DNA from 3 places in the Pseudosulfitobacter pseudonitzschiae genome. Region 2 is predicted to be linked to each of the others. Evidence: riboswitches for the same ligand, from Rfam matches in the RefSeq annotation. Region 2 holds a riboswitch; each other region holds the start of a gene.
What was found. Region 2 has a riboswitch for cobalamin ahead of SULPSESMR1_RS09670 (hypothetical protein). Riboswitches for the same ligand answer to the same signal wherever they lie in the genome.

Region 1: another riboswitch for cobalamin. It lies ahead of SULPSESMR1_RS13840 (energy-coupling factor ABC transporter permease); the one in region 2 lies ahead of SULPSESMR1_RS09670 (hypothetical protein).
Region 3: another riboswitch for cobalamin. It lies ahead of SULPSESMR1_RS04890 (TonB-dependent receptor plug domain-containing protein); the one in region 2 lies ahead of SULPSESMR1_RS09670 (hypothetical protein).

What each region holds. Positions count from the first base shown of each region.
Region 1 covers NZ_CP022415.1:2,805,080-2,808,349, reverse strand. Annotated here, with positions in the region: partial or broken gene SULPSESMR1_RS13850 (IS3 family transposase) at 1-72, shown strand, start outside; gene cobF (precorrin-6A synthase (deacetylating)) at 84-851, opposite strand; gene SULPSESMR1_RS13840 (energy-coupling factor ABC transporter permease) at 902-1,579, opposite strand; cobalamin riboswitch at 1,636-1,818, opposite strand; gene cobA (uroporphyrinogen-III C-methyltransferase) at 1,861-2,580, opposite strand; gene SULPSESMR1_RS13830 (cobyrinate a,c-diamide synthase) at 2,580-3,270, opposite strand, start outside.
Region 2 covers NZ_CP022415.1:1,997,233-2,000,502, forward strand. Annotated here, with positions in the region: gene SULPSESMR1_RS09660 (Mrp/NBP35 family ATP-binding protein) at 1-573, opposite strand, end outside; gene SULPSESMR1_RS09665 (DUF1127 domain-containing protein) at 686-1,036, shown strand; gene SULPSESMR1_RS09670 (hypothetical protein) at 1,568-1,852, opposite strand; cobalamin riboswitch at 1,960-2,156, opposite strand; gene SULPSESMR1_RS09675 (ATP-dependent helicase) at 2,228-3,270, opposite strand, start outside.
Region 3 covers NZ_CP022415.1:1,014,592-1,017,861, reverse strand. Annotated here, with positions in the region: gene cysG (siroheme synthase CysG) at 1-1,287, shown strand, start outside; gene SULPSESMR1_RS04895 (DUF2312 domain-containing protein) at 1,354-1,617, opposite strand; cobalamin riboswitch at 1,764-1,967, shown strand; gene SULPSESMR1_RS04890 (TonB-dependent receptor plug domain-containing protein) at 2,105-3,270, shown strand, end outside.

The sequences.
Region 1 (3,270 bases), 810 kb from region 2:
TCAAAAGAGGATATGTGCCTCGTCCAAGAGAATGACCGGCGTTGGCGAGAGAACCCTCTTTTCAAGGAGGAGACCCCTTCCCATTACGCTGCGTTCTGAACGTAATCCCTTCGCAAAATATAAATATCCATAATCCACCCGTGTTCATTTCTAGCGAGTTGACGGGTGGAAATGATCCGATCTGCTACATCCTGTACTAAGCCATGATCTAGTATTTGTTCTTCCATGCCCAGAAATGCACCCCACCAGATCATCAGCCCTTCAGGCGGCAGACGGGTAAAGCTGCACTCCCCGTCCAGCATGACAACGACCGTCTCAGCTCCCTCTGGCCAGCCCGCGTTGCGCAAACGGCGCCCTGTGGTGATAGCCACAACGCCATTGATGGTGTTCAAAGGCAGAGTATGGGCTGCTGTGAGCGCTTGAATGGCACTAATCCCCGGCACCACACGCACCGACGGCTGCGGTGCCAACCGGGCTGCGATCCGGATTGTGCTGTCGTATAGGGCAGGATCGCCCCACACGAGCATGGCAACCGGCCCGGACACTTGTGTGCTCGCCAGAGCCGCCTGCCAACGTCGTGCGATATCGTCATGCCATGCGTCGACGCCGTCTAGATAAGGCTGTTCAAGGTCGCGCACCGGGTATTCAAAGCCGATCACCTTCGCCGTTGTATCACTGGCAGCGATAATTCGGTGACGAATCTCGGCAAGGTCGGTCTTCCCGTCCCCTTTTTGCGGGACGAGGATGATAGCAGCATCCTTTAACGCCTGCGCGCCCTCAGCCGTAAGGTGGCCCAGACTACCTGTCCCGATACCAATCAGCCACAGATCTTTGAGCATATCGTTATCCATAAAAAAATCCGGGCCCATTGCCGGACCCGGAAGTGCTTGATTCTATTCAGTTATGCGGCGTAATAAAGGCGATCGGTAAAAATTCCCCACCCTTTGCCCTTATGCAGGGTCTTGGCGGCCGCCAGCACAGCCAGATCGACAAGCGGTTCGACCAGAATAACCAGCATATAGGCCGCGCCAAAGGTCCAGACGGCATTTAGATTGTCCGCGCCTGCGCCTTGGCCGTAGATTGCCCAGAAGGCGACCCAAGCCACGATACCGCCCTGATAGACACCCGACATTTTCAGCACATGGGTATACGACAGATCCACATAGGCCGTGTCCTTTGGAACAACCCGTCCGGCCAGTGCGTCGATGGCAAACAGCGGCACCAGCAGTGTGGTGACGTTTACGAAATACATCGGCAGGTCGGTCGGGGCAAAGAACATGCCCTGGACCAGCAGGCCAAGCGCCAGACCGATGGCAGACGGGGCAGCCCCCAGCAGCAAGAACAGCGTGGTGCCCAGTATCAGGTGAACTTCGGATACACCCACCGCGAAATGTGGAAGGACCTCGAAGAAGACGAACACGCCGGCGGTGGCAAGCACCGTGCGGATGACAAAGGTTGGAAGGTCGTTTCGGGCCAAATCCGCAGCGACAAGTTTCGCGGAATAACCGGCTGCAGCCGCTGCCGTTCCATAGGCAAAGACCATTTTGGCGCCATCTACGACGCCGGGTTCGATATGCATTATAACCGTCCTTATGTGGCCGCCCCTCCGGCGGCGATGGATATGTAATAGGCACTAGGCCCTGTGGTTTTACGGCAGGTCTCCTGACTTGCGGGTCGGGGCGCTTGGGACCTTCCCAGCCGGGTGGCCAGTGGTGTTTCCCGCGCGCTCGCCGCTTACAGTTGCGGGGGCAGTCCAAGCGTTTCACTTGGTTCCCTTTTAAGTCGCTGTTACGCGACACCGTGCGCTGATCCTAGGACAGTTGCGCACTCGCGGCAACGATAAATCCCTTGTCCCAAAGGTTAAAACACGGCCAGTGGACCATAAAGCACCAGCGCGGGTGCATCCGAGATTGTGTTTTCCAGCCTGTCGGCCAAGGCAGCGATGCTGCAGCGTGTCAGGCGTTGTTGTGGCCCCGATACATCCTCAGCCAGAAGGGCGGGCGTGTCGGCGGACAGTCCGTGCGCGTTCAGCAGGCGGTAGAGTTCGGGAAAGGTGCGTTTACCCATAAAAACAACGGTTGTCGCTGTCGGATCGGTCAGGGCGGGCAGGTTCAGATCCTGCGGAAGCTGTCCGCTGATGTCATGGCCCGTGACGAATTGCACACGCCGCGCGGTCAGTCTGCGGGTCAGGGGAATGCCCGCTGCGGCAGCGGCGGCTATGGCTGAGGGCACGCCCGGAATAATCTCATAGGGGATGCCCGCCTCGCGCAGGGCCCCCAGTTCTTCCTCAAGCCTGCCAAAGATTCCACTATCGCCGGATTTCAGCCGCACGACACGCTGGTCAGTTTGTGCATATTCCAGCAACAACCGGCTGACATGATCCTGTTTGGGCGAGGCGCGCCCCGCCCGTTTGCCCACGCTCACCAGATCGGCACCGGCGCGTGCATGTGCCAGTATCGGACCCGATGACAAATCGTCGAACAGCACGGCATCCGCCTGTTTCAGCCGGTTCACGGCTTTTAGCGTCAGGAGTTCGGGGTCTCCCGGACCTGAGCCGACAAAACTGACAAAACCTGCCATCAATCCTGCTCCGCCGTCACAAGGTGGAAAAACGTACCCGTCACAGTACCTCGGCACGATCCGGTTTCGGGGACCGGAACGCCGTCGGCATCGGCCACATCGGCAAGCGGTGTGTCGGGCTGTTCGATGATGGTCGAGTAGTGGAATTCGTGCCCGCGCAAACGCGCACCCTTCGCATGTCCCGCCATGGCGGCACGCAGGGTGGCCTGACGGTATCCAAGGTGAAATTTGCGGGTTTCGTAGCTGCTGACAAGACCCAGCAGGCCTGCCATCCGGTGCCGGTTGCCTTCCTTGTCGATCAACGCCTGACCCAGCGCCATATAGCCGCCGCACTCGCCATGCACGGGCCGCGTTCTGGCGTGTTCGCGCAATCCTTTGGCAAAGGTTTGTGCTGCGGCCAGACGGCCCGCGTGCAGTTCGGGATAACCGCCGGGCAACCACACAAGATCGGGATGTTCTGCCGCCTGCACCAGCCCCAGATGGCGTTCGGGCAGTGTCAGATCACCCTGTCGGGGCAGCGCGCCGAACACGGTTAGCCCTGCCTTTTCCATACCCAGCCGTGCCAGCCGTTCGTGCCGCGCCGAGGCGACCCGATTGAGGATGACACCCGCAAAGGGCAGGTCGGGATTGTAAAGTTTGAACCCCAAGGTCACAGCCGCCGCCGATTGTGCCTGTCCGCTGACATCCACC
Region 2 (3,270 bases):
CATGAAACCGATGGACATCAGAGTGACGCCATGTGCGTGCAACGGAATGATGGTTTTGCCGTCGGGCGATGCGGGGCGTTTGTTTACCCCCATCATGCGCGGCTGCGAAGGGCCGTAGATATCCGCGTCCAGCAGGCCAACCTTGCGGCCCTGTTTGGCCAGCGCCACGGCCAGGTTCGATGAGATGGTGGATTTTCCGACGCCGCCTTTGCCCGAGCCGATGGCCAGAATACGCTGGACGCCGGAGGGTTTTGTCGGACCGGCCTGCGGTTTGGGGTGACCCCCGATTTTCAGGCTGGGTGGCGGTGTGGACGGTTTTGCAGCAGGTCCGTGGGCGGTGAGCGCCACTTGCACGCTTTCTACTCCCGGCACGGCGGCCACAGCGGCCTGGGCTGCATCGCGCACAGGGCCCATCGCTTGTGCGGCCTCGGGTGTCGGTGCCTCGATGACAAAGCGCACGGCGCTTCCGTCGATCTGGATGGCACGAATCAAATCGTTGCTGACGAGGTCGCCACCATCAGGCAGGGCGACTCGTTTCAGCGCGGCGGAAATCAGATCGGGAGTAAGTGTCATGTGTAACCTCTGTTCGGAGCCATTGTTGTGGCACTTGGGGCCGCATGTGCAACCCCTATCGGCAGACCTGCACAAGCCTTGGGCAGTTTGCAAAAATAGGTCAGCGTTCCCTATGCATTTGCTGCATGGCAGCATTGTTGATACGTCTATTGTGCAAGCGCAGCATTACGCTAAATTCATTGCAAGACGAACGCAAACGAACATCAAACACACATCCGAGGCACCGAAGAACATGGCCTACCTGAATCAGACCGCAACAACATACAGCAGCTTGACCGAGCGCCTGCTGGCAACAACTGCCCGCATTCTGGACGCCGCAGCTGAACGCCAGGCAAAACGCGCTGTCTACCGCAAAACATTTAACGAGCTGGCAAGCTTGGGTGATCGCGATCTCGCTGATCTCGGCCTGCACCGCTCACACATCCGCCGGATTGCGACAGAAGCAGCCTACGGCGACAAATAATAGAGTTCGGACATTTCCACCTCCTCCCGGAAATGTCCGTCACAACGCGGCGGTATCTCTCCTCCTCCCTGATGCCGCCGCACTTTTTCCCCGATCAAACGGGGATACGACATCGCTGCAGGGTCTCTCCTCCTCCCTGACCTGCGCAGTGACTAACGCGGCGACACCGCTCCTCCCTCAGGTGTCGCCGCACAAGATACCCCGGTCAAACGGGGGCACAGATCGCCATTCGGGTCTTTCCTCCTCCCTGACCTGGTGGTGAACAAGGCGGCGGCCCCTCCTCCCAGGTGTCGTCGCACCTTCTACCCCGATCAAACGGGGATATAGATCGCCACCTGGCCTCTCCTCCTCCCTGGCCCGGTGGTGAAACAGCGCGGCGGTCCCTCCTCCCAGGTGTCGTCGCACCCTATAATTGTCGGGCCTCTCCTCCTCCCTGGTCCCGACAATTGCAAAGGCGGCGGTCCCATCCTCCCGGGGCCGCCGTTTTTTTATGTATTGCCGGTTTTATCGTCGAAACGCGCGCGGGCAGCGTCAGTGCATCTGCCGCCGACCCGCAGCACCGCCACGCCGATGAGGCGTAGGCACATAGCGTGTTGCCGCATGGATGTGGTCCAGAAATGCGCTGACTGCAGGGCCGGGATTGTCATCATCCCAACCGGCCAGCACGTCACGCGCCGCTTGTCCGGGCCGCACATCTTGCGGCAGGGTAAACACCCATTCCAGAAACCCCGCCCGTGCCGCGGCAGCCCCGTCAGAGGTGGCACCACAACCGGCATTATCCAGATCGGCAAGCCCTGCCACGATCCTTGAAAACATCTGTCGCCCTTTCCCGCCACGCCCCGTGACGTATTGAGTTGTGCGGACAGCTTAGGAAGGGCAGCACGGGGACGCGCCCGTACACAGCCGCTTCCATCGCCACCCGCGATTCACGTACATCCAAGGCTGGTTTCCGGGCTTGGGGCGGGTGGCCTTGCGGCCCGCGACTGACACCTTCCCGAAGGGTATTCCCCAGTGGTATTGCCAATCACATCCCACCCTCACCGTTGCGGGGGCAGCGCCGGCATTTCACCGGCTTCCCAATTCTCCGCCCGTGGGCGGCACCTTGGATGTTCAGACTAGGCGGGCGGCCTGCGCACAGCAAGCGCAAAGGCGGTTGCGGGCGATCATTTCAGACGCGCCCGCAGGCAGGGATCAAAACGGAATGTCGTCCGTGCCGGTGATGAATTTCGACACGACCTTCTTGGTTCCCGCCTTTTCAAAGTCGATCTCCAGCTTGTCGCCCTCGATCCCCACCACCGCGCCATAGCCGAACTTTTGATGGAATACCCGTTCGCCCACGGTAAAGCTGCTGACCGCACTGGCGTCGATTGTGGTGTTGCGGGTTTCGCGTGGCTGGCTGACCGACCGGTCCTGGCTGCGCGCCTGCAACCGCCGCCATCCGGGCGAATTATAGACGTTCGCCTCGGCTGCGGCCTCGTGCAGACGGGATTTGACACCCGCCATACCGGCAGCGCCGTAGTTGCCACCGTGCAGGCCCGGCGGGGTCAGAACGTCCACGTGATCCGATGGCAATTCGTCGATGAACCGTGACGGCAGCGCCGATTGCCATTGCCCAAAGACGAACCGGTTGGACACGAAGGAAATTGTGCAGACTTCTTCGGCACGGGTGATGCCGACATAGGCAAGGCGGCGCTCTTCCTCCAGTCCCTTGACCCCGCTTTCGTCCATCGAGCGTTGCGAGGGGAACAGACCGTCCTCCCAACCCGGCAGAAAGACCATCGGGAATTCAAGACCTTTGGCCGCGTGCAGGGTCATTATGCTGACCTTGGCGCCCTCGCCCTCTTGTTCGTTGTCCATGATCAGGCTGACGTGTTCCAGAAACCCCTGAAGGTTCTCGAAGTTGTGCAGCTGGTTGATCAGTTCCTTGAGGTTTTCCAGACGCCCCGCCGCTTCGGGCGTCTTGTCGTTCTGCCAGTGGGCGGTATAGCCGCTGTCGTCGAGGATGATTTCGGCCAGTTCGATATGGTTGTAGTCGGGCGGCGTGTCGGTTTCCGTGTCCACCACGCTGTCGTCGTCGTCCATGATCCGGGTGCCACTGGCGCGCATCATGGCAGACCAACGGTCGATCCCCTCGACCAGCTTGCGGAGCTCGGTCCCGCCCTTGCCCTTGATCAACCCCTGCTCGACCGCCAGCCGCGCCCCTTCGACCAGGTTGACGCCGTTGGCGCGCGCGG
Region 3 (3,270 bases), 980 kb from region 2:
TTGAAAACCGACGCGCGGCTGGTGCTGCTTGCGCCTGATCTGGATGCTGAGCTGGCTGATCTGGTCGCAACAGGCGTCGCGGTACAGGATGCGGCGCCAGTTACCCCGCGCAGTTTTGCCGACGCCGCACTGGTGTTCATCGCCACGGGCTGCCCCGGACTGGATGCGGCCCTGCATGCGCTGGCCAAACAGGCGGACGCGCAGGTCAACGTCGTTGACCAGCCGTCCTTGTGCGACATGACCACACCATCACTGGTCGACCGCGATCCCGTGGTCGTGGCAATCGGCACCGAAGGAACGGCGCCCGTGCTGGCCCGCCGGATCAAGACCGAAGTCGAACAGATGCTGGACCCGCGCCTTGGCACCTTTGCCGCACTAGCGGGCCGTTTGCGCGGCGCGGTGGCCGCACAGATCCCGAAAACCGACCGCCGCGCCTTTTGGCGTTGGGCCTTTGCCGACGCCCCTTGGCAATTGCACAAAACCGGACAGGAACGCGCCGCTGCCGACCTGCTGAAGCAGACGGTTTCCACACGCGACGTGCCTGCGCAGCAAGGCCATATCGCACTGGTCGGCGCAGGCCCCGGTGCACGCGATCTGCTAACCTTGCGCGCCGTTCAACGCCTGCAAGAGGCCGACGTGATCTTTTATGATCGGCTTGTCGATCCACAGGTGCTGGAACTGGCCCGCCGCGACGCCGAGCGCGTTTTTGTCGGCAAAACCGTGGGCGCGCACCTGTGGCCGCAAGACCGGATTTGCGCGCTGATCGTTGCCGAAGCAGCCAAAGGCCGCCGCGTTGTGCGTCTGAAATCCGGTGATCCAGGCATATTCGGCCGCGCGACCGAGGAACTTAATGCCGCCCGTGTTGCACATATTCCGGTCGAAGTTGTACCGGGTGTGACTGCGGCGAGTGCAGCGGCGGCAATCATGGGTCAATCGCTGACGGAACGCAGACAGACCGATACACTGGTCCTGACCACCGGACGCCACTGCGAAGACGATGACGAAACGACAGACTGGGCGCGCCACGCTCTGCCGGGCACAACTTTGGTGTTCTACATGGGCGTGGGGGCTGCGCAGAAAATCCGACACTCTTTGCTGGCACAGGGCATCGCGCGCAGAACAAAAATCACCATCGCCGCAGATGTCAGCAAATCAAACCAGCGTATCGTGTCCACGACGCTCGCCGATCTGCCAGAGGATCTGGACCAGAGCGGTATTACCGGCAATGCGCTGGTGATGCTGCGGATTGCATCCCAGCCCGCACAGGCGATCGCTCAAATCGCATGACTGCGACAAGCGATACTGGCAACAGGGCAAGGGCGTGCAGGGCGCAACTGCGCCCCGCGACTTGCGTCAGGACATTCCCAGCGCTTCTTTGTACATCTCAAGAACCGCTTCTTCTTCGGCAATGTCGTCAGGCTCGCGCTTGCGCAGGGCGATGACCTTGCGGATCACCTTGGTGTCGTAACCGCGCCCTTTGGCTTCGGCCATCACCTCTTTTTGCTGCTCGGCAATATCTTTTTTCTCGGCGTCCAGACGTTCGATCCGCTCGATGAACTGGCGCAGTTCGTCTGCTGTTACGCGGTAGCTGTCGGGGTTGGTGGCAGTGTCGGTCATGGGGCGCGTCCTTCATTCGGGGCCAATCGGGGCTTGTCTGGCAAGACCCAACCGTTATCGTCCCGACTTGCCGCCTGCAAGACAACTTTGACGCACCACTCTGCCGCAAGGTCGTTTTCGCGTCTTGATCGGCAGCGATGCACAGGCTAAGCCACCCCTACTTTGGTTCGGCGGGGTAACCCGTCGTTAAAGGGAACGCGGTGCGGGAAACCATCCCCAAATCCGTGACTGCCCCCGCAACTGTAAGCGGTGAGCGCGACCGTCATATGCCACTGGGGGGTCACCCTCGGGAAGGCACGGCCCCGCATCGACCCGCAAGTCAGGAGACCTGCCAAAGCGATCACCCGGATACGAACGCGGGGGGCGTGCGTGTCGGCGGCCTGACCGCTTTGGTGGCGTTTCACCGGCGGAAGGCGCTTCAACCTTTCCCATTCCGACGACCAAGGGCCGCCCGCAACAGGCCCGTCCGTAAGGGGACACGACTTTTATGAAACACCTGCTTGCTTCGGCATCCGTACTGGCACTGGCCACCCTGCCACGCGCCGCAATCGCCCAAGACGATGCTTTTGATCTGGGCACCATCACGGTATCGGCCAGCCAGACGCCGGTCGAGACTTCGCGCACCGGCACCGTGGTCGAGATTGTCGATCAGGAGACGATCGAGAACAGCACAAGTATTCGCGTGGCCGATACGCTGGACACACTGCCGGGCATTTCGCTGTCAGGCAACGGCGGTTTGGGCACCGCGTCGACATTGCGCATTCGCGGGCTGCCTGCGCGCTATGTACCCGTATATATCGACGGCATCGATATGACAGACCCCTCCGGCACGCAAACCTCCTTTGGTTTCGGGCCACTCACCACTGCAGGCATCGGCAGCATCGAAGTGTTGAAAGGGTCCCAATCGGCGCTTTACGGCTCCGAAGCGATTGGCGGGGTCATCAATATCTCGACCCTGCGCGCGACGGAGAACGGCACACAGTTGCGCTACAACTTCGAGGCAGGCAGCTATAACACCTTTGCCAGCAGCTTTGGCGTGGCAACCAAATCAGATCGCGGCGAACTGGCCTTTACCATCAGCCATGTCAGCACCGACGGATTTTCAGCCGCAGATGAAAACGACGGCAATACCGAAGCAGACGGATACAAGGGCACAACGCTGATCCTGACGGGGGCCTATCAGGCGACCGAACAGGTGAAGCTGGGCTTTGCGCTGAATTATATCGACAGCGAAACCGATCAGGACGGTTTTCCGGCGCCCGCCTTTACTCTGACTGATACAGCAAATCAGGAATTTGCCACCCGCTTGGGGGCACGGATCTATGCCGAGATCGAGTCAGGTGCAGTCGATCACACCCTGTCGCTGGCCTATTCCGAGATCAACCGCGATTACCCCGTCGGTACCACCAACGCATTCAGCGGCGAACGCACCGAGCTTTCGTACAAGGGCGTCACGCAGGCGGGTGCGGTCGATCTGGCCTTTGGTGCCAGCTATTCCGAAGAAAAATTCGCAGCCGACGCAGTGACCGGCACCTACCGGATCGCCTCGGTCTTTGGCGAGGCGCAATATGCCGTGTCCAATGACATCGACCTCAGCTTTGCGCTGCGCCACGATGACCATTCGACCTTTGGCGGATTCACAACCGGCCGGCT